2 linked regions of the Alkalinema sp. FACHB-956 genome follow. The protein of the gene in region 2 interacts with the protein of the main gene of each other region in a pairwise test. Links are inferred from orthologs where the notes say so. Each region holds a gene or a part of one and is shown on either strand. Other genes may lie near its edges.

What was found.
Region 1: the proteins of lysA (region 2) and H6G21_RS16715 interact in binary tests that used the Escherichia coli proteins (3 or more experiments, as listed by UniProt). The link is inferred for Alkalinema sp. FACHB-956 from one-to-one orthologs.

The regions. Positions count from the first base shown.
Region 1 is NZ_JACJRC010000016.1:79,181-89,248, reverse strand. Bases 2,566-5,551 are described here. They hold H6G21_RS16715 (response regulator transcription factor), read left to right. Parts: upstream 2,566-3,682; coding sequence 3,683-4,420; downstream 4,421-5,551. Other genes in these bases: chlP (geranylgeranyl reductase), read right to left, coding at 4,736-5,551; H6G21_RS16720 (glycosyltransferase), read right to left, coding at 2,566-3,292. Outside these bases: H6G21_RS16725 (cation:proton antiporter), read right to left, coding at 1-1,787; more of H6G21_RS16720, read right to left, coding at 2,027-2,565; more of chlP, read right to left, coding at 5,552-5,956; H6G21_RS16705 (hypothetical protein), read left to right, coding at 7,162-7,431; deoC (deoxyribose-phosphate aldolase), read left to right, coding at 7,578-8,249; DNA repair protein RecO, read left to right, coding at 8,334-9,266; H6G21_RS16690 (MFS transporter), read left to right, coding at 9,399-10,068. UniProt on the Escherichia coli protein: Response regulator member of the two-component regulatory system CpxA/CpxR which responds to envelope stress response by activating expression of downstream genes including cpxP, degP, dsbA and ppiA.
Region 2 is NZ_JACJRC010000009.1:20,723-30,641, forward strand. The notes cover bases 4,683-7,519. They hold lysA (diaminopimelate decarboxylase), read right to left. Parts: upstream 6,870-7,519; coding sequence 5,496-6,869; downstream 4,683-5,495. Other genes in these bases: cdaA (diadenylate cyclase CdaA), read right to left, coding at 4,683-5,256; rimI (ribosomal protein S18-alanine N-acetyltransferase), read left to right, coding at 6,949-7,519. Outside these bases: H6G21_RS11790 (alpha-2-macroglobulin), read left to right, coding at 1-56; H6G21_RS11795 (hypothetical protein), read right to left, coding at 151-423; H6G21_RS11800 (M67 family metallopeptidase), read right to left, coding at 525-977; H6G21_RS11805 (PD-(D/E)XK nuclease superfamily protein), read right to left, coding at 1,072-1,590; H6G21_RS11810 (site-specific DNA-methyltransferase), read right to left, coding at 1,660-2,388; H6G21_RS11815 (DUF697 domain-containing protein), read right to left, coding at 2,445-4,229; more of cdaA, read right to left, coding at 4,297-4,682; more of rimI, read left to right, coding at 7,520-7,590; H6G21_RS11835 (hypothetical protein), read right to left, coding at 7,599-7,763; H6G21_RS11840 (ATP-dependent Clp protease ATP-binding subunit), read left to right, coding at 7,812-9,919. UniProt on the Escherichia coli protein: Specifically catalyzes the decarboxylation of meso-diaminopimelate (meso-DAP) to L-lysine. Is not active against the DD- or LL-isomers of diaminopimelate.

The sequences.
Region 1 (10,068 bases), on a different replicon or contig from region 2:
TGAATCCCAAGTTCCGTATGAATGTTCGGGCTATAGGGAATCAATAACCGATTCAGTCGTTGAGGTTGACGATCGATAAACACTGCAACATCCACGGGGGCAGTACTCAGAATCTGGCCAACACGCCCTCCTAAACGATTACTACTGAAAGCAGGACGATGCCATCCCAGCAAAATTAAATTCATCTGTTCTCGCACTGCAATGTCTGCCGTTGTTTTAGCGACATTATTTGACACCTGAACGATATTTGACACTTCCACGGGCGAGGCTGCCACATCGCTGGCGTGATCGGAGTCCAGTTGAGCCACAATGGCCCGGAGTTTTTCTTGCTGGGCTTGAATTAATCGATCGGCCTCCGCTGGCAGACTTTCAAACACATAGTCCTGCTCTAACTGAATCAAACTGAGGGGATGAACTGAAGTGGGTTGTTGTTGGGAACGGGCAATTTCGATCGCGAGTCGAATCAATCCCTGTTGGCTGTTCGGATTCGCAACGGGGACTAAAATCTTATATTGAGCTGCTTCTGTCGTTTCGGGTTGGGGTTCGAGAACCTCCATGCGCATCATTTTTTTCGGATAAGTCCACTCCAATAGTGGCGAAGTCATAAATGTGGTGACCAATGCCATAATCACCAGCATGGTGAACAGCAACGGCGTAATTACCCCTAAACTTAAGCCGATGTTTAAAACAATGAGTTCCGTTAAGCCGCGTGTATTCATCAACCAACCCAAGGCCGAAGCATCTCGGTTAGAGAGGCCAGATACCTTAGCCGCCGCAAAGGTTCCTACATACTTACCAACGATCGCCACCAGCACCACCAAGGCACATAACCCCCATAGGGGTGGACTGTTGAGTAGCCCAATTTGGGTGCGTAGACCACTATAGGCAAAGAAAATAGGTAACAAACAGGTCAAAACAAAGTCTTCGGTTTTTTGCGCTAATTCTCGCACTAAGCCTTCATGTTTGGGCATAACAGCGCCCAACAAAAAAGCACCAAAAATTAAATGAATTCCGATCGTCTCGGTAATCAGTGCAGAAATAACAACACAAATATAAATAACCGCTAACATCGATTGGGTCAACTTGCCTGTACGTCGATAGAAAACCGCAAATTGCCGGAGTAAGGGTCTACCCACCCAAATCATCAATCCAATGTACAGTCCCGCTTCTAAAATGTTAGGAATTGCTCCAACCATGCTGTTAGTGCGGGTAACCGCGATCGCCACTAACAGCAAGCACCAAGCTGTCACATCATCCACAGCCGCACAGGTTAAAGCTAACGACCCTATCCGACTATTTTGTAAATTATTTTCAGTAATGATACGCGCCAGAACCGGGAACGCGGTAATGGACATCGCCGCCCCCAGAAATAAGGCAAATGCTGTGAAAGAGACGCCTGCATTGGAGACCAACGGAAACAGTAGCAATGAGAGGAGAATTCCTAGGGAGAATGGGACTAAAATACTGACATGGGAAATTAGAATAGCTAAGTCAACACCACCCTTGAGATATTTCGGATCAAGTTCCAGCCCAATTAGGAACATGAAAAAAATTAAACCGATTTGGGACAAAACTCCCAGGGTGGCAATACTCTCCGGTGGAAAGAGAGTAGTCGCCACCACGGGAGCAACGGCTCCCAGCAGGGACGGCCCCAACATAATCCCGGCCACAATTTCGCCAATCACTAAAGGCTGCTTAATGCGACGAAAGGCAAGTCCAACCAGTCGGGACAGCGCTATCACGAGAACAATCTGGATCAAGACTAAAACGATCGAGTCAAGATGCATTATCAAAATCCAACATGAGGGATCTACAGCCGCCAACACAACGCCGATCGGGCAGTCCTGCTAACTTACAGTGCAGTGTAATGCACTGTACTGGCTTCTCAAGGTAAGTTAAAAGTCTTATCCATAACAGTTTAGATATCGTTAAATTAACAACTCGTTCAATGATTCAATCCGTCAATTAGAGGGACATCCTGGACTCAATTGGAAGCCCCTCTAGAAACCAGATGGATGATTACGAATTATTTCCGTTGGATCTGTAACGGTCGGCCTCGCCAAGTCCAGCCCCAGCCCGTTTCCGTTTTAATCAGCGAGGCGATCGGAATCCAAAAGACGATCCAACTCCCTAGCCAGCCTAACCACCAGTAGCGGGTTGGAATCCCAAAATTTGCCTGGGTTCGCTGCCGCAGGTCGTATTGGCCATAGAGCAAGAACACCGCGATCGCGCCATTGAGAACAGTGATGCTGAACGGCAGCCAGTCTCCGATCGTCGGTAGCCCCCCATCGACCAGCGCCATGGCTGGCTGCCCCAGGCTACCCAACGCCGCTAAACTCGCCCACCAGGGCAACACAAATACCATACCCACCACATAGGTCGAATAGAGCGTCGATCGCCAATTACGCTCCGATCCCAGATGCCAGTTTTTTGTCCAGCCCTCCCACAAGGCTCCGAGACTGCGGTACATGCGCAATTCCCCGAGGGCTGATCCCGTCCCAAACCACAGCTTCCAACCTTGGCGTTTGATCCGTTTCCCCAGTTCCACATCTTCCACCACCTCTGCTGCGACGGCTGCGTGGCCCCCGATCGCCTCATAGGCCGATCTCCGAAATAACATAAATGGCCCCACGGCAAACACACAGTCACAGGCGGGATCATTGACTTCATCCTGTTTGAAACCCACCGCAAACAACTGGGCAATGATGGGCTGAGCCAGCCATTCCCCCCAACAATCACACACTAACGTCAACCAGCAGGTTAACAAGTCCGCCTGCCGATCGAGGGCATGGGCCAGCGCAGCTTCGATCGCGCCCCGTCGCAACCGCACATCCGCATCCAAAAATAATAAATAGTCGCCCTTAGCTTGCTGCGCGGCCTGGGCACAGGCCCAATTTTTCCCCATCCACACTTCCCCCTCCGGACGGGGCTGTCCCGCCAGCACCTGCAATCGGGGATCCTGGAGTCGATGTTGTAACTGAGTGACAATCTCCAACGTTTGATCCGTCGATTGATCATCCACTATCCAAACTTCAATCTGGCCCGCAGGGCGATCGGAACTTTCCAAAATCGCTAGGAGACAGTCCTCAATGTTGAGGGCTTCATTGTAGGCAGGCACAATGACAGACACCGAAGGCAGGGGAAAGTTGGCAGATCCATCCTGCGGCCCCGTGCCAGATTCACCTTCCAAAGGGATTTGCAGCGCATCACTGGCCTGAAGCGCGGGATAAAAGTTCCGCCGGAACGACCTTAGGGCAAACAGACTGATTACAAGAAGGCAAAAAATAAACAAGCACCTGACCTCCAGAAAGGGTGTAAAACAGCAAACAGCCTGTTGCAACATGGTTACAAAGTTGAAGAGCCCTTTTTGAAGAGTGCTTTTTGAAGCGTCTTTTTTAAGAGCCCTTTGTAGATTTCTGGGGTGAAACCGTGTAACCCATCACCGACAACTAGGCCGCAGCGTTTCTATAATTAAAAAAGGTTGAAGATATAAAAATTTACACTAAGAAAGCTAGATACTCTGTAGTGAATCAACGCAGAAAATCCAAGAAACATGAATCATTGCGTATAATTTGAGCATAATCTTCATAACTTTCTTAGCAACCGCTCTCTTAGTAACCACTCTTAGTAGTCAATTATTTCTGGTTCATTCATCAACCTCTTTAGGACAGCTGTTTTAACGATGCCTCGGATACTTGTGATTGATGACGACCCTGCGATCGCTGAGCTAGTAGCGGTCAATCTGGAAATGGCAGGGTATGAAGTAAGTCAAGCGCCAGATGGGATCAAGGGTCAAGCCATGGCTCTCCAGATGCAGCCAGACTTAATCATGCTCGATCTCATGCTGCCGAAGGTTGATGGATTTACTGTGTGTCAACGTCTTCGCCGTGACGATCGGACTGCTGATATTCCAGTTCTCATGCTGACGGCCCTGGGGCAAACCCAGGATAAGGTGGAAGGGTTTAATGCCGGAGCGGATGATTATCTGACCAAACCCTTTGAAGTAGAAGAGTTGCTCGCGCGGGTACGGGCCTTACTACGACGCACCGATCGCATCCCCCAAGCTGCGAAACATGCAGAAATTTTGAACTATGGCCCGTTAACCCTGGTGCCAGAACGCTTTGAAGCGGTGTGGTTTGGCAAAACGGTAAAACTGACGCACTTAGAGTTTGAGCTACTGCACTGCCTTTTGCAGCGCCACGGCCAGACTGTTTCTCCCAGCGAAATTTTGCGGGAGGTCTGGGGCTATGATCCCGATGATGACATTGAAACCATTCGAGTCCATGTGCGCCACCTGCGTACCAAGCTGGAGCCAGAACCGCGCCATCCCCAGTACATCAAGACGGTTTACGGCGCAGGCTATTGCCTAGAACTGCCGAATACCAGTATTGAAGAGGTTACCACCTCGATCGCGGGCTAAAACTCAACCTAGCAGGGGTACAATTTTGCTCCTGCTCCCTTAGACAAATCTGAAAACCCTCTGGCAAGGAACGATATTATCGTTCCTTTTTCATTGGCGTACGGCTTGGCCGGCGGTTTGCTCCAGTTTGTTTAGACGCCAGTTGGGGCTCCAGCGATACAACGCAAAAAGGAGAGAGCCTATTCGACTCTCTCCTTTTTGTCTGATATCCATTGAACCGGAGGCTACTAGTTACTGCTACCAGTTACAGCTCCTAGTTGCAGCTCCTAGCCTTCGTGATAGAACAATCTGTCCGTAGAACAGGTGCGTCTTCCACTAGGGTGCTAAGGCATTGCCCCGGAGCAGGCTACCAATGGTCTTGGCGGTAATCTTGAGCTGAGTCAGCGGATTCGCGGGGGTAACCGTTTTGTACAGGTAGCTGTCGAAGGTCAGCTTCTGCACATCAATGTCCGCACACATTTCAACAAAGGCTTCCCGAGTGGCGTCGGAACGGTAGAACACGCGCTGTAGAATATCCAGCACCAAATAGGTTGTGCCGTACATCTTATCCCAACGCTTAATGTAAACCTTGAGATCCGCTTCCGTTGGAATCCGTTGACCCTTCTCGGAAAACTCTACGATCGTTTCCGCACACATGCGAGCCGACTTCGCAGCAAAGTAAATCCCTTCACCGGAAGATTTGGTAACGGTACCTGCTGCATCTCCAACGAGGGCCACGCGACCCACCACCCGACGAGGTCTGGGATGCTCAGGAATGGGGTGAGCTTCTACGCGGATAATCTTACCGCCTCGCAGCTTGGCCGCTGCCCGTGCCCGGATCCCCGCTTGCAGTTCCTTAATCCGGGATTGGTTTGGCTTCATGGTTCCCGTTCCCACAGCGACGTGGTTGTATTTGGGGAACACCCAAGCATAGAAGTCCGGGGAAACGTCGTCACCAACGTACATTTCCGCCAAATCTTCGTAGTAGGCCATCTTGTCTTCGGGGAGCATGATCCGCTCTTGGAACGCGATCGCGTAGTTATAATCCCCCGCATCGATCGCCTTCGCCACCCGGGAGTTTGCCCCATCGGCTCCGATGACCAAATCCACTTCTAGGGTCTTATCTTCCCCTTCAATGCCGTTGGTGTGGTCGGCATAATGCAACTTGTAGCTACCATTTTGGGTCGTTGGCAACTCTAGTTTATACATCGTGCCGTTAATCAACTGGGCACCCAGAGACGCCGCCCGATTGCGCAGGAAGGAGTCAAAGACTTCCCGGCGCACCATACCGATATACTCGTTATCTTTGAGGGTCTGACCGATGTCCACCACCACATTGGAGGGGGAAATCATCTTCATTCGCCGAACTTTACGATCGATAATATCTTCCGGCAGATCAAACTCTTTCACCATGCAGAGCGGAATTGCGCCACCACAGGGTTTAACGTTGTCTAACTTGCGCTCGATCAAATAGGTTTCAATACCAGCTTTTGCCAAGACCTCCGCCGCACAAGCTCCGGCGGGACCTCCACCTACAACAGCAACCCGTAGTGCCAAAGCTCTATCTCCAAACGTTTAAAAGCTACGTATGGCATCCTATCACGGACTTTTCCTGCCCTTGGGGTTCCCGTTCCGAAGTTGCAACAGAGCTTAACACCACAAATCAATAAATGTTTACAAATCCCGGTTTTCGCTGAGGATTGTGGCTTTGACTAATACCATCAGTCAATTTAAGTCAATCTATCGCGCACAGGAATGATTCGATCCCTGCACAAAAGTTGCACAAAAAATTAACCGCACCAAAAATTAGTCGCACAAAATTTCAGCGGATCTGTTTCAGCCCACCCGTTTACTGTGTTTCCCTTCCTTGTGTTCTTGCCTACTTCTTGTGTTCTTGCCTACTTCTTGTGTTCTTGCCTACTTCTTGTGTTCTTGCCTACTTCTTGTGTTCTTGCCTACCGGCCCTTGCAAGGACTCTATCGGGGCATCAGGAATCTATCGAGGAATTTCGACGGCTAAATCTTTACCCTAGGAGAATCTCTACATTGACAGTAAAGATTCAGCAACAAAATTTTTCACTATAGGGGGGGATGATTTTTGATGTCATCCGAGGGATCACGGTTGCTTAGTGAAGCGTTTGCAAAGGAGACCTGATTTCTACGGATTGAGTTACACCGCACTAGGGCTACAGTAATGCATTCAAAAGCCCCGGGTGTTCTACTTTTGGTCTATCTTATGGTATACCCCACAAGTCTGAAAACAGAAATTCCCCCTAGATTTTTCCATTGCTTTTTCTGGCAAGCGGATCGATCGCCGAAACATTCTTTACTGAGGTTAGAGCTGAGGTTAGATAGGTCGGATGGCCCAGGTCAATGGCAATCCCGCTGGAATCCGCTACTCGCCGTTCACCCGTTCCAGACCTTTACCTATAGTGCGGCCTTGCGCTCACTCCGATCGCGCCATCGCGTGGCAAACCGCCCTTAGGCACTGACCTATCCCTATCCCTACCCCTATTCCCATTACGTCTTCCCCTCGTATTCAAACCCCAGAAGAGAAGAACAGACTCTAGGACTTAGTCTGAATTATTTGCTTGTTAAGAATCCCACGAATACTGGTATTACATCCTAGGAATCTGGGCATCGATCGCTCCGCTGACCGATTGACGCGATCTCCCGATCGGTAGATTTTCGGAGCCAACCCAGAACTCCTTAGAGTCCACTTCCTAGGATATGAGGTAAGAACTTGTTAGGTGCTCGACTAAGATGAATGCTGTTTTGAAAATCGTCCTGATTACCATCTCGGCCACGACGACCGCCGTCATTTTTTCTGGCCTGAATTCCGCTTCCCAGTGCAGAAGTGCACAGGGGCCAACCGTTGCTCCGGCTTATCTGTTCGTCACAGAAAAGCAAATGCCAGAAAAGCAAATGCCAGAAAAGCCAGTCCCATCCAATGGGTCTTCGGAATTTTACCCGCAGTTTGTCCCCCATCCCAATCCCCCCCCCATCATGACTCAGGGGTCAGGAACCCGGTAAAACTATCCTCAACTGATTGAGAATACCCAGCTCAGCCCCGAACTCTACAATAGGAGAGCAAAAACAAGAGAGCAGAAACGGAGGATCTAGAGGGTAGATTTACGTTTCTCGCAGGTAAAGTTCTCTTATCAGAAATGGGGGATGGCGTGGTACTAGACTACAGGGCAATTGATTTTGCGCCTTTAATCGATCATTCATTGCTGAGTCCGATCGCGACACCGGAAATGGTGACTCAATGGTGTGAAGAGGCCGATCGGTTTGGCTTTGCCGCCGTTTGTCTTTCACCCTGTTATGTTTCCCAGGCCGTTAAGCTACTCCATGGGAAATCTACCGCAGTCTGTACCGTCATTGGGTTCCCCACCGGCGCAAATACATCTGCGGTCAAGTTATACGAAGCCCAAATCGCCACAGAACAGGGAGCAACGGAATTAGATCTGGTCATTAATCTCGGTTGGCTCAAGGCAGGGCGACACGATGAGGTTCATCGCGAAATTGCCGAAATTTGTGAAGCAACGGGACAAACGGTCAAGGTGATTTTGGAAATGGCTTACTTGACCGCCGAAGAAAAGCAAATGGCCGCAGAAATTGCCATGGATGCCGGAGCCGCCTTTTTGAAAACCAGTACCGGTTGGACTGGGGGCGCGACGGTGGAAGATATTCGCCTGTTAAAACAAATCTCCCGCGATCGGGTTGGCATTAAAGCATCGGGGGGCATTCGTACCGCTGAGCAAGCCTTGGAACTTGTGATGGCTGGAGCCACGCGCTTGGGAACCTCACGGGGCATTGATATCGTGAAACAGGCAACCCAGCAGACTTGACAGGCAACCCAGCAGACTCACCACTTCAGTCTGCTTCAAAAATTGATAAGGACTTATTAGGGAGTTACTGAAGGACTGAACTGAATGTCGCGGACTTATAAAGTCACGGGAATTAATTTGAAAAGTAAGCCGATCGGAGAGGCCGATCGGATCCTGACCATTTTGACCAAAGAACAGGGTTTACTGCGGGTGATTGCACCGGGTGCCCGCAAACAAAAGTCGCGGCTATCCGGTCGGAGTGCGCTTTTTGTGGTCAATGACCTGCTGATTGCCAAGGGCAAGTCCATGGATAAAGTCCTGCAAGCGGAGTCGATCGAATCCTTTCCCAAACTCGCCCTCGATATCAAAAAACTCACCGCAGGGCAATACCTCGTGGAGTTAGCCTTGCAGCAAGCTGTCATTGATTTAGTGCAGGAGGGCTTATTTTATTTGCTGATTGAGCATTTAAGCCGAGTTGAACAGGCAGCGACTCCGGAAATCCTACCCTGCCTCACCCACGGCATTTTCCAACTCCTAGCCTACGCGGGAATTGCCCCCCAAATGCATCAGTGTTGCCTCAGCGGAGACCCCGTGCAACCGGAATTGGACAACCCGAATTGGCGAGTAGCGTTTAGTATCGAAGCAGGAGGAGCCGTTACCCTAGCAGCCCTCAACCAATTTGAGGCTGAGCAGCAACGGGCAAACGTGGATCCTGAAGATGAACAGATCATTCTTTCGGAGTCTAGCTGTGGCTTGGTGCGAGTGGCAGAACGTCCGGCTCAGATCTACTCGACAAAACGAGTGATCCGGCCTCTACAATTGGGATCCACTCAGGTCACTGTCATGCAGCAATTAGCGGAAACCCTTTGTCCTGTGATCGATCCGGATCGCTTACCTCGAGGCATGTCTACGGATATGGCATGGTTATCTATCGAACGGCTTTTGCGGCGATGTACGGCGTATCATTTCGATCGATCGATTCGCTCAGCCAAATTGATCGATCGTCTCTTCGGGGCAGCGGATTCCAGTTCCCCCTAAGAGACGTTTCATCCCCACAAAATCTCCTCGCGATCGCCCCCAAACTCTACTGTTACAAGTGGTAAACTTTGGGATAACGGATCATCTAGCTCTCCCGGTATTCACTAGCCTCCAGGTAATCCAATAGTCGGTATGCACCAACCTGTGTCGTCAGAACCTCCCCGCAAGACCCATGCGCCGACCTCTGGGAAACCCTTTCCCCGAAGTAACTTGACCAGTGGCCCTACAGAATCTAAAGTTGTGCCCTTTGAGAAACCGACCTTAGATAAGCCCGCATTAGACAAGTCTTTAGAAGATAAATCGTCAGATAAATCTCCATTAGATAAATCGTTAGATAACCTCTATAAAACGTCGGATAGAACCTCAGTGGCGGGTGAATCGGCTACGTCTTCCTCTCAATCTGCCCTGCCTAACTCGGAAAGTGAACAGGGGTTTGTTCCCGTTTTAAAGAATCGTAATTTTTTGACGCTGTGGGCGGGTCAGGTTTTTTCGCAGTTGGCGGATAAGGTGTATCTCGTGTTGATGATTGCCCTGATTGCGAGTCGCTTTCAGGCCGATGATCAGCCCATTAGCGGCTGGGTTTCTTCCACCATGGTGGCCTTTACCATTCCAGCCATTCTGTTTGGGTCGATCGCGGGAGTCTATGTCGATCGCTGGTCTAAAAAGGGCGTGTTGGTCTTTACCAATCTTTTGCGAGGGTTGCTGGTGGTAACCCTTCCGCCTCTGCTTTGGTTTGTCAAGGACTGGGGCAGTTGGGGCACCACACCCGTTGGATTTATTTTGCTGCTGGGAGTCACCTTTT
Region 2 (9,919 bases):
CGCCGGAGGAATTCGGACGATCGGCCACGGCCACTTTGCAAATTCAGGGGTCTTAATTGGAACGCTTAATCGGGATAGCTGAATTGGGATAACTTAATTGGGATAGCTGAATTGGGATAGTTTTATCGATCGCCATCCCATGGTGGCCTATCAAGCACGATTCTTCCAGGCCTGATAGGCTGCCAAACTTGGGCCTAGGGGAATCCCTTCCTGTTCAAGTCTTGTATTGACCTTCTGGCTCAAGTGTTGGAGCTGACTGATCCAAAGCGGCATTTCATATCCAGATAGCATTCTAAATTCCAATAATCCATCGCGCCAAGTGAGCTTTTCCAAGCGATCGCAGAGACTTTCAACGGATTGATTACAGCTAGCGGCAATGGTTTGGACTTCTTTCAATTCTTCTTTTGTAAGTTGTAGTTCCATGGTTAGGATTTTCTAGGGTACTGTGTTGGGGTACGGATGCAGTCTGAATTCAAGTGACCAAGACTTGATCTGTCCCTTTCAGATACTATGCGGGAGATTCTTCACGATCGAGTGATTTGGATCACCTCTGGTTCAAACTGGTGCTGCCCATTCAGCTTCCAGCACTGGAGATCGGTCACATTGCCTTGACTGACGGAGGCAATCACGTAGGAATAGTCTGCCCAAGCTAATCGCCGATCGCACTCCGATGGAATGGCAGGATGATCAGGATGGGAATGGTAAACACCAACAATCTCTAACTGTCGCGATCGGGCTTTCTTCATCGCTTGAAACATGACTGCGGAATCGATCCAATAGCGATCGGTCTTTCCAGTTCCTGCGCCAATTAATTCTGCTACTGCTGCGTTCCAGCCATTTTCCGTCGGGTAAAGCTCAACCACGATCGTACAATCTTGCTGTCTTTTTCCTAGCAATAACCCACAACCTTCCTGGGGATAGGCTTGTTCTAACCAATCTGTGAGTTGATAGATGTAGTTTTGGGAGATTTGTAGCATAGCGTTCTCTCGTGCTGAAGACTGCAAGATTGCCATTACCGACGATCGTCTATTCGCTTGTTCGTTTGAAGCATTCTGTTTAAAGTAATTCTGTTTAAAGTAATTCTGTTTGATTAATTTCGATCGATTCCAGTTCGATCGGGCGCGATCGCCAAGGTTTTTTTCCCGCCACCAACACATCCCACCAATGGAAATGCATGGCTAACAAGTGATCCAATTCCCGCGTATCCTTACTGGAACTCAAGTTTTGCGCATCTGGTAAACAATAGGCTGCAATTTCCGACGCCTGCAACATGTGCAAGACACCCACCGAAAAACCACTGCCCGCATAGACAATACAGCCCCCCATGGGCAATGCTTTCATATTGGCTAAGGCGTAGGGAATTTTTTCGTCGGCGGTACCGGGACTGTCCTGAAACTTACATTCGATCGCAAAGGCCGTTTGCGAAGCTTCCCGAATCAGCAACATATCAAGTCGGCGATTCTTCCCAATGATCGATTTACCAATATTGACTTCTCGATAAACCGTAATCCCCCGATCGCTAAAATTCCGATACACATAATCTGCAATTAAATTGGCATATTCATGGCCAGTCATCGGTTTCTTAATCACAATCTCTGAACGCCTCCTGTCTGAATACCTGCTTGCAGTCTCCTGGCCGCTGGGCATGAATACTAGGTGCTAATCTAGACTTGAATCTGCACTGAAATCCACACTGCAATTCACGGGATATAAAAACTCAGTGATCCGCTGCTGTGTGATATGAATTGCTTCCTCACAAATATCATTGCCCCAGAAATTGCAAGCCTGCCTCAGCGCCGCTAAACCCACACTGCCAGCCCCCATAAACGGATCAATCACCAACTCCCCCGGTACCGTACTTTGGCGCACCAGTACTTCTGAGACCTCGATCGGTTTTTCCGTGGGATAGCCGCGAAAAATTCGGGGGTGTTCGATAATATCGGCGATCGACAAGTCGTTCAGTTTGCGTTTGCCCTTTTCAAAAAACAAAATGAACTCATAGCGCGATCGATAGTGATATCCCATGCCAATTTTTTGTTTATCCCAGACGATCGGCTTCCAGAATTTAAATCCCACCTGCTCTGCCATGGGCTTAATCACGAACATCGTTTCCGCATCGCAAAATAGATACAAATGGCGATGGTTCTTCAACACACGATAGATTTCTGGGAGCAATTCTGTAAAGCGATGGTTGGGAAAGATTTGAAACCAGTTATTACTCGATGCTTTGCTATGTTTGAGTCGTGTGGTTGTCCCTACACTGCGATGTTTTTCCAAGGACTCATAGGGCGGATCGGTAATGACCAAATCCACAGAACTATCCGGCAACGATCGCAGCCATGCCACCGCATCCGCTTGATGTAACGTAAAGGTGACCGGAGCGCCCATAGCAGAAGAAGAATAGAACACCTGTATTTTACAGCCTGCCGAATTTCACAGCCTGTTTAACGGGGAATCATTTCTAAACTTTCTTCTTCGATCGCCAGTTGTTCGGCTTCCCTGAGTTCTGATTCCGGTAAACCATCGGCACGATCGAGACTGAGCGTTGGACTCTGGTTGGGTAGATTGAGACGGTGCCGGACTTGGAGGGGTTGCAACTCGGCACGTTGTAACTCTGCACTGGGCAATGCGATCGTTCCCTCAGTTCCCTCTGGGGCTGCTGCGCTATCTACTGCACTGCCCACTGCGCTATCTACTGTGCCATCGCTTGCACGCTCTATTATTCTGGCTACAGGATTGACCTCAGCAGCTGCGGTAGCCAGGGGTTGCAGGGGTTGCGCCAGTTGTTTGGCGGATTGCGGGTCGGCCATCAGTTTATCGATCGCTTGTTTGACAAAGCCTTGGATAAACGCCGATCGTTGATTTTGCTGGAAAACTTGCTTGAGGATATCTTGCAGGCGATCCTTGCGAATCGTCGTCGTCTCACCTTCCCCCTCAAAATAATTGACCAACGCCAGTCCCGCAATGCGCGTTAAATAAGCCGCACTGACGCCCTGTAACGCCCCCCCCGCCACATAGGTAATCGCATTGGTTTTCAGCACCACCCCGATCGCCTGGGTGGAAACTTCCACAATCCCCAGCTTCACCATCAATTCCGCCAGGGTTTTCGCGATCGTTTTGCCCTGCTCTAGGGAGAATTTTTTCTGGTAGAGATGGCTCAGTTCTACAACCATTTGGCCGCTAATGGCGGCTGTTGCCAGCAGATCCAGAGCCGGAAAGGGATTGGCAAAGGCCGTTCCCGCAATCACCCACTGTGCTCGCTCAATAATCGGCATGGCCCGATCGCGCCGCACTTGATTGAGCTTAATTTTGGCATCCACCTTCAGGGCTTCCACATTGCCCAGGGAACTGGCCAGGATTAACTTCTGGCCCTCCGTTGCCAAAATCGTTTCCAACCGTGTTGTTAGATCCGTAATTTGCGGTTCCGGCTCCTCCAGCCATTCTTGAATGGAGCCATCGGCTTGGTGTTGGCGCACCTTCATCGGTCGAGGTTGCCCCGCCACACTGACCACATCCTCCGGCGCAACCATCCCCCGCAACCGATCGCGAATTTTGCTCAGAATTTCCGCCTGCTCCTTGGGTAAATACTGGTCTTGTTTGTTAAACACCACCACGGTGCGGCGATGGGCTTCGGTGAGCTTTTTAATCGCTTGGATCTGACTCTCGGTGAGGTCACCCTCCGTTACAAACAGCACCAGATCGCCCGCCTTGGCCAACTGCCAAGCTTCCGCTTCCATGGACAATCCAGCCTCCGCTGCGGCAAACAGCTCTGGGCTATCCTGGAGGTGAATTTTGTGGGAAATGTCCGTCGCCCATTGGGTTTGCAACAATTGCGTCAACGTGGTTTTGCCAACCCGCTTGCCCCCCATGGCCACCAAGCGAATGTCTTCCCGTTTCAGTTCCGCCAAAATTTCATGGAGCTGCGTACGAAACTCCGACACCTGTTGGGCACTGCCCTCGATCGCCAGCTCTTTCACCTCGGCGGCCAATTGGTTCACCACGGCCTCCGCCTCCACCAACGCCGTTTTGACCCGCTCTACTGTGACGGGGCGTCGATAGACCAATTGACGTTGGGGTTTGGCAAAACTCAGATACGCCCAAGCAGCACCACTTCCGAGCACGATCGCAGGAACCCATTCCCCCAACCAATCGGTGATGCCATCTAAAATCCAAATGGAAGCCGCTAGACCCAACCCGCCTAGCACCCACGAGCGTAACGATAATGCCATAGGTCACCCTACTGAGCTGTGCATTCAGGATAGAGCATTTTACAATCGATCCGGGGCAGATGCAGGACTAATCTCGCGATCGCCCACGACCCTCCACAGGGGGCAGTCGTTTCTGTGGGTTCAGCCGATGGCGAACGGTGGTTTTGATCTGTCCGACAATCTGATTCCACACCCCCTTCAAATCCCTCGGGACTTCCCGTTCATTGACGTGACTAAACTTTGACTCCAAAATCTCTCGGAGTTTGGTGCTGGTTAAAGGCCGATTCAAGAGCCCCCGTTCCGCCACCGAAATCGACCCCGTTTCCTCCGATACCACAATGCACAGGCAGTTCTCCACCCGTTCGGTAATGCCCATGGCGGCTCGGTGGCGGGTCCCTAACTGGCGCGAGGCCGATCGCTCGGATAACGGCAAGATAATCCCCGCTGCAATAATGCGAGATTCCCGAATGAACATTGCACCATCATGGAGCAAGGTCGAAGTTTGAAAAATAGTTTGAATCAGTTCGCGGGACACCGCCGCATCTAGTTTAACTCCCGGAACCGAAAAATCCCGTTCATCGATCGTGCCATCGGTTTCTAAAATTAACAGCGCGCCGGTGCGATTTTGGGACAGATCTTTAATCGCATCGACAATTTCGTCAATGATGCTGTCTGAACTGACGGGAGTGCGCCGAATTGGCTGGAAGAGTTGGGCCAATTCCCCTCGGCCTAGCAGTTCCAAAAAACGGCGAAACTCGGCTTGCAAAATAAAGGCCATTGCAACCGCCGAGCCAATCACCAAGTTATCGAGTACGAAACTGAGTAGCCGTAGTTGTAGTTGCCGACTCAAGGCCGCTGCGAGCATCAAGGCGATAAAACCCCGCACCATCCAAAGGGTACGGCGTTCGCCAATGATCAGAAGCATCACATAAATTAAGCTGAGAACCAGCCCAATATCAATCAGCGACCGTAGATTTTGCCAGAGAAAAATCAATAAAGACCCCATCAAGCCATGGTTTGCCAGCCACTGCTCTACCGTATCTGCCATTGCCTCTGGAGTCGCGAACTACAAGTTTTGAATAGGGAGCACAGGTGTCAGTCACCAATTCAGCCAACAGGAACGTTGCTCGAAAGAAGTTCCTCAGAATCGTTTCGATTGGAGGCTCTTGGTAGACTGACAAACTGCTTCCCCATTCTTAAGCGTTCTTTTCCCGATCAAGTCATGATTTTAAGAGGGGGAGATTGCCCACATCCGTGAATCACATCATCCAGGAAAAAGCCTACTGACTAGCCTCGTAATCGTTCCGGTAGTCGATCCTGACGCAGTAAATCTTCAAGAGTTTCCCGCTCCAGGATCACGTTCGCCTCTCCATTGTTCACCAAGACGGCTGCCGGACGAGCAATGCGGTTGTAATTGGAGGACATGCTGTAATTGTATGCACCCGTGTCCATGATGATCAGGATATCTCCCTGTTCTGTCTTAGGGAGTAGAGCATCCTTAATCAAAACATCTCCCGATTCGCAGTGCTTCCCGGCGATCGTCATTGTCTCCGTCAAGTCCGACGACATCCGGTTCGCAATCAAGGCCCGATAGAGGGATTGGTAGGTAATGGGCCGGGGGTTATCAGACATACCGCCATCGACGCTGAGGTAGGTGCGAATGTCGGGGATCACCTTCTGGCCGCCAACGGTGTAGGCCGTGATGCAGGAGGTGCCCACCAGCGATCGACCGGGTTCCGATAACAGTTTGGGCAGGGGAATCTTTGCCGACTGGCAGGCTGCCACCACGGATTCGCAAACGGTCTTCACCCATGCATCAATGCTGGGGGGATCATCCTGCTCCGTATAACGAATGCCTAGTCCACCGCCGATGTTGAGTTCAGAAATGCTGAGGCCATACTTCGTGGCCTTGGACAGCCAACCCACCATGACCGCACCCAAATCTTCGTGGGGCTTCAGTTCAAAAATCTGGGATCCAATATGGGCATGGAGGCCGACAAAGTTTAATCCGGGCTGCTGGCTGACGAATTCAAAGACCTGCTCCACTTGGTTGGGATCAAAGCCAAACTTGCTGTCTAGGTGTCCGGTTTTGATGTACTCGTGGGTGTGGCATTCAATCCCCGGTGTCAGGCGCAGCATGATACGCACAGACTGCCCCTCGGATAGTTTCGCCAGGGTTTGCAGTTCTTCCCAGTTGTCAACAATGACGGTGACTTGGCTAGCGATCGCCCGTTGCAGCTCTTCGATCGACTTGTTGTTGCCATGCATGTAGATCTTGGTCGGATCCATACCTGCTTGCAGGGCCGTCACCAGTTCACCACCGGAAACCACATCAATCCCCAACCCTTCGCTGGCGACGATCGCGCAGATAGCTAAACAGTTCCAAGCCTTAGATGCAAACAGAACGAGCGATTCGCCGGGGTAATACTGCCGAAATCCCTCGCGGTACTGTTGACAAGCGGTACGAATTGTCTGCTCATCCACAATATATAGAGAAGTGCCAAAGCGCTGGGCTAACTCCACCACATCACAACCGCCCACCTCAAGGTGATCCTTGCTATTTACCTTCGCGGTGATGGGTAAGAGAGACTGATTAGGAGAGGTGGCATTCACCAAATAACGATGTGCCGTGTTTTGAGTAGGGATTGGAGTCGCAACCATCGCTTTGTCCGAATTTTTTGCACAGGATTCTAGTGTATCGTCGTTTGCACACGCTATTGGTAGGAAAAGATTGGAACCCATGGCCGAGCAACGGTTGGATCGGGATGTCTCCCCAGAACTTACCCTAGAACTTCAGGCAGCAACGCCCGAATTACTACCCGCGATCGTCGATCTCGATCGCCGCTGCTTCGGCAAACTTTGGACGAGCGATCAGTACCAACGGGAAATGGACAGTCCCAACAGCGATCTCTGGGTTCTGCGCCCCGTGGGTGATCCCCGTACTGGTGATCCCCGTACTGGTGATTTTCATACTACCGAGGCAACGCCTTTGGTGGGATACGGCTGTCTCTGGTCGATCGTCGATGAAGCCCACATCACGATTCTGGCCGTGCATCCCGACTATCGCGGGCATGGCCTGGGGCAGCGGCTGCTATGGGCGTTACTGAAGTCAGCCGTGGCCCGTGGGCTGACCCGATCGACCCTAGAGGTGCGAGTTTCCAACACCGCCGCGATCGGCCTCTACAAAAAATTTGGCTTCCAGGAAGTGGGTTTGCGCAAAAAATACTATTCCGATAACCAGGAAGACGCTCTAATTCTTTGGAAAAATAAATTGCAAGATCCAGAATTCTCAGCGATTTTGGCCACATTTGAGCGATCGTGGGCCACCCCAACTACGGAAAGTGAGCAATGGGTAAATGTAACTTTTAATACATTTCACTAGAAATTTTTTTAAGGTAAATCCCCTTGACGAAAGGTGGGATTCCCTAGCACAATTTCCCCTCGGTGGCGAAATCGATCGGGCGCAGAATTCCAAGGGTTGATCCCCTCACGTCCTTGGGTTCGGTAATTGCGACCGGCTTTGGCTGCTACAAAATCACAACTGGCCAAATTCACTGTGTTAGAATCTCCATACCGGCACGCAGCAGGTAATGGAAAAACGCCATGTTTGAACGCTTCACAGAAAAAGCCATTAAGGTGATCATGCTTGCCCAAGAGGAGGCTCGCCGCTTGGGTCACAACTTTGTGGGTACCGAGCAAATCCTTTTGGGTTTGATCGGCGAAGGAACAGGCGTTGCCGCCAAGGTTCTCAAGTCCATGGGTGTGAACCTTAAGGATGCTCGCATCGAAGTTGAGAAAATCATCGGACGGGGCTCCGGCTTCGTCGCGGTTGAGATTCCATTTACACCACGGGCTAAACGAGTTCTGGAACTCTCCCTGGAGGAAGCTCGCCAACTTGGACATAACTATATCGGAACGGAACACTTGCTCCTGGGGCTGATCCGGGAGGGTGAGGGTGTCGCCGCCAGAGTTTTAGAAAACCTCGGCGTTGATCTCTCCAAGGTGCGCACCCAAGTGATTCGGATGCTGGGCGAAACAGCAGAGGTTGGCGCAGGGGGCGGTCAAAGTGGTCGAACAAAGACCCCAACCCTGGACGAGTTTGGGGTAAATCTGACCCAGCTTGCTGCCGACGGCAAACTTGATCCCGTTGTCGGTCGTCAAAAAGAAGTGGAACGGGTGATCCAAATTCTGGGTCGCCGAACGAAAAATAATCCGGTTCTCATTGGGGAACCCGGTGTCGGTAAGACTGCGATCGCAGAAGGTCTGGCCCAACGCATTGCCAACCAAGATGTCCCCGATATCCTGGAAGAAAAGCGGGTTGTCACCTTGGATGTGGGTCTCCTGGTCGCTGGAACCAAGTATCGCGGTGAATTTGAAGAGCGCCTGAAAAAAATCATGGATGAGATTCGTTCCGCTGGGAATGTGATCCTCGTGATTGATGAAGTCCACACCCTCATTGGGGCGGGGGCTGCGGAAGGCGCGATCGATGCCGCCAATATCCTGAAGCCTGCCTTGGCTCGGGGTGAGCTGCAATGTATTGGTGCCACCACCTTGGATGAGTACCGCAAGCACATTGAGCGGGACGCAGCCCTGGAACGGCGTTTTCAGCCTGTCATGGTGGGTGAGCCGACCGTTGAAGAAACGATCGAAATTCTGCGCGGATTGCGGGAACGGTACGAGCAGCACCACAAGCTGCAAATTTCCGACGAAGCGCTGGATGCGGCTGCCAAACTGGCCGATCGCTATATTTCCGATCGCTTCCTGCCCGATAAGGCGATCGACTTGATCGACGAAGCGGGATCTCGGGTGCGCTTGCTGAAGTACCAACGCACTCCGGCTGAGAAGGAGTTGGATGAGGAACTGCGTCAAGTCCTGAAGGAAAAGGACGATGCAGTTCGTACCCAAGACTTCGACAAAGCAGGACAACTGCGCGATCGGGAAATGGAAGTGCGCGAACAACTGAAAGCGCTCAGCCAAACCCGCAAGAACGAATCAGCTACGGATACAGCGCCTCCACCCGTGGTGACGGAAGAGGATATCGCCCAAATCGTAGCCTCTTGGACGGGCGTTCCCGTGAACAAACTCACGGAAACCGAGTCCGAGAAACTTCTGCACATGGAAGAAACGCTGCATACCCGCTTGATTGGCCAAGACGAAGCGGTGAAGGCCGTTTCCCGCGCCATTCGTCGGGCACGGGTGGGCTTGAAAAACCCCAACCGTCCGATCGCCAGCTTTATCTTCTCTGGGCCAACCGGGGTTGGTAAAACCGAGCTGACTAAAGCGCTAGCAGCCTACTTCTTCGGGTCTGAAGAAGCCATGATCCGACTGGATATGTCGGAATACATGGAGCGCCATACGGTTTCGAAGTTGGTGGGTTCGCCTCCTGGGTATGTCGGTTACAACGAGGGCGGCCAGTTAACCGAAGCGGTTCGCCGTCGTCCTTACACTGTCGTGCTGTTCGACGAAATCGAGAAAGCCCACCCCGATGTCTTTAACCTACTGTTGCAAATCCTGGAAGATGGTCGTCTGACCGATTCCAAGGGCCGTACGGTAGACTTCAAAAACACCTTGATCATCATGACTTCGAACATCGGGTCTAAGGTGATTGAGAAAGGGGCCAATACCCTCGGATTTGACTTCTCCACCGAGGATCCCAACGAATCTCAGTACAACCGTCTGCGATCGCTGGTGAACGAAGAGTTGAAGCAATA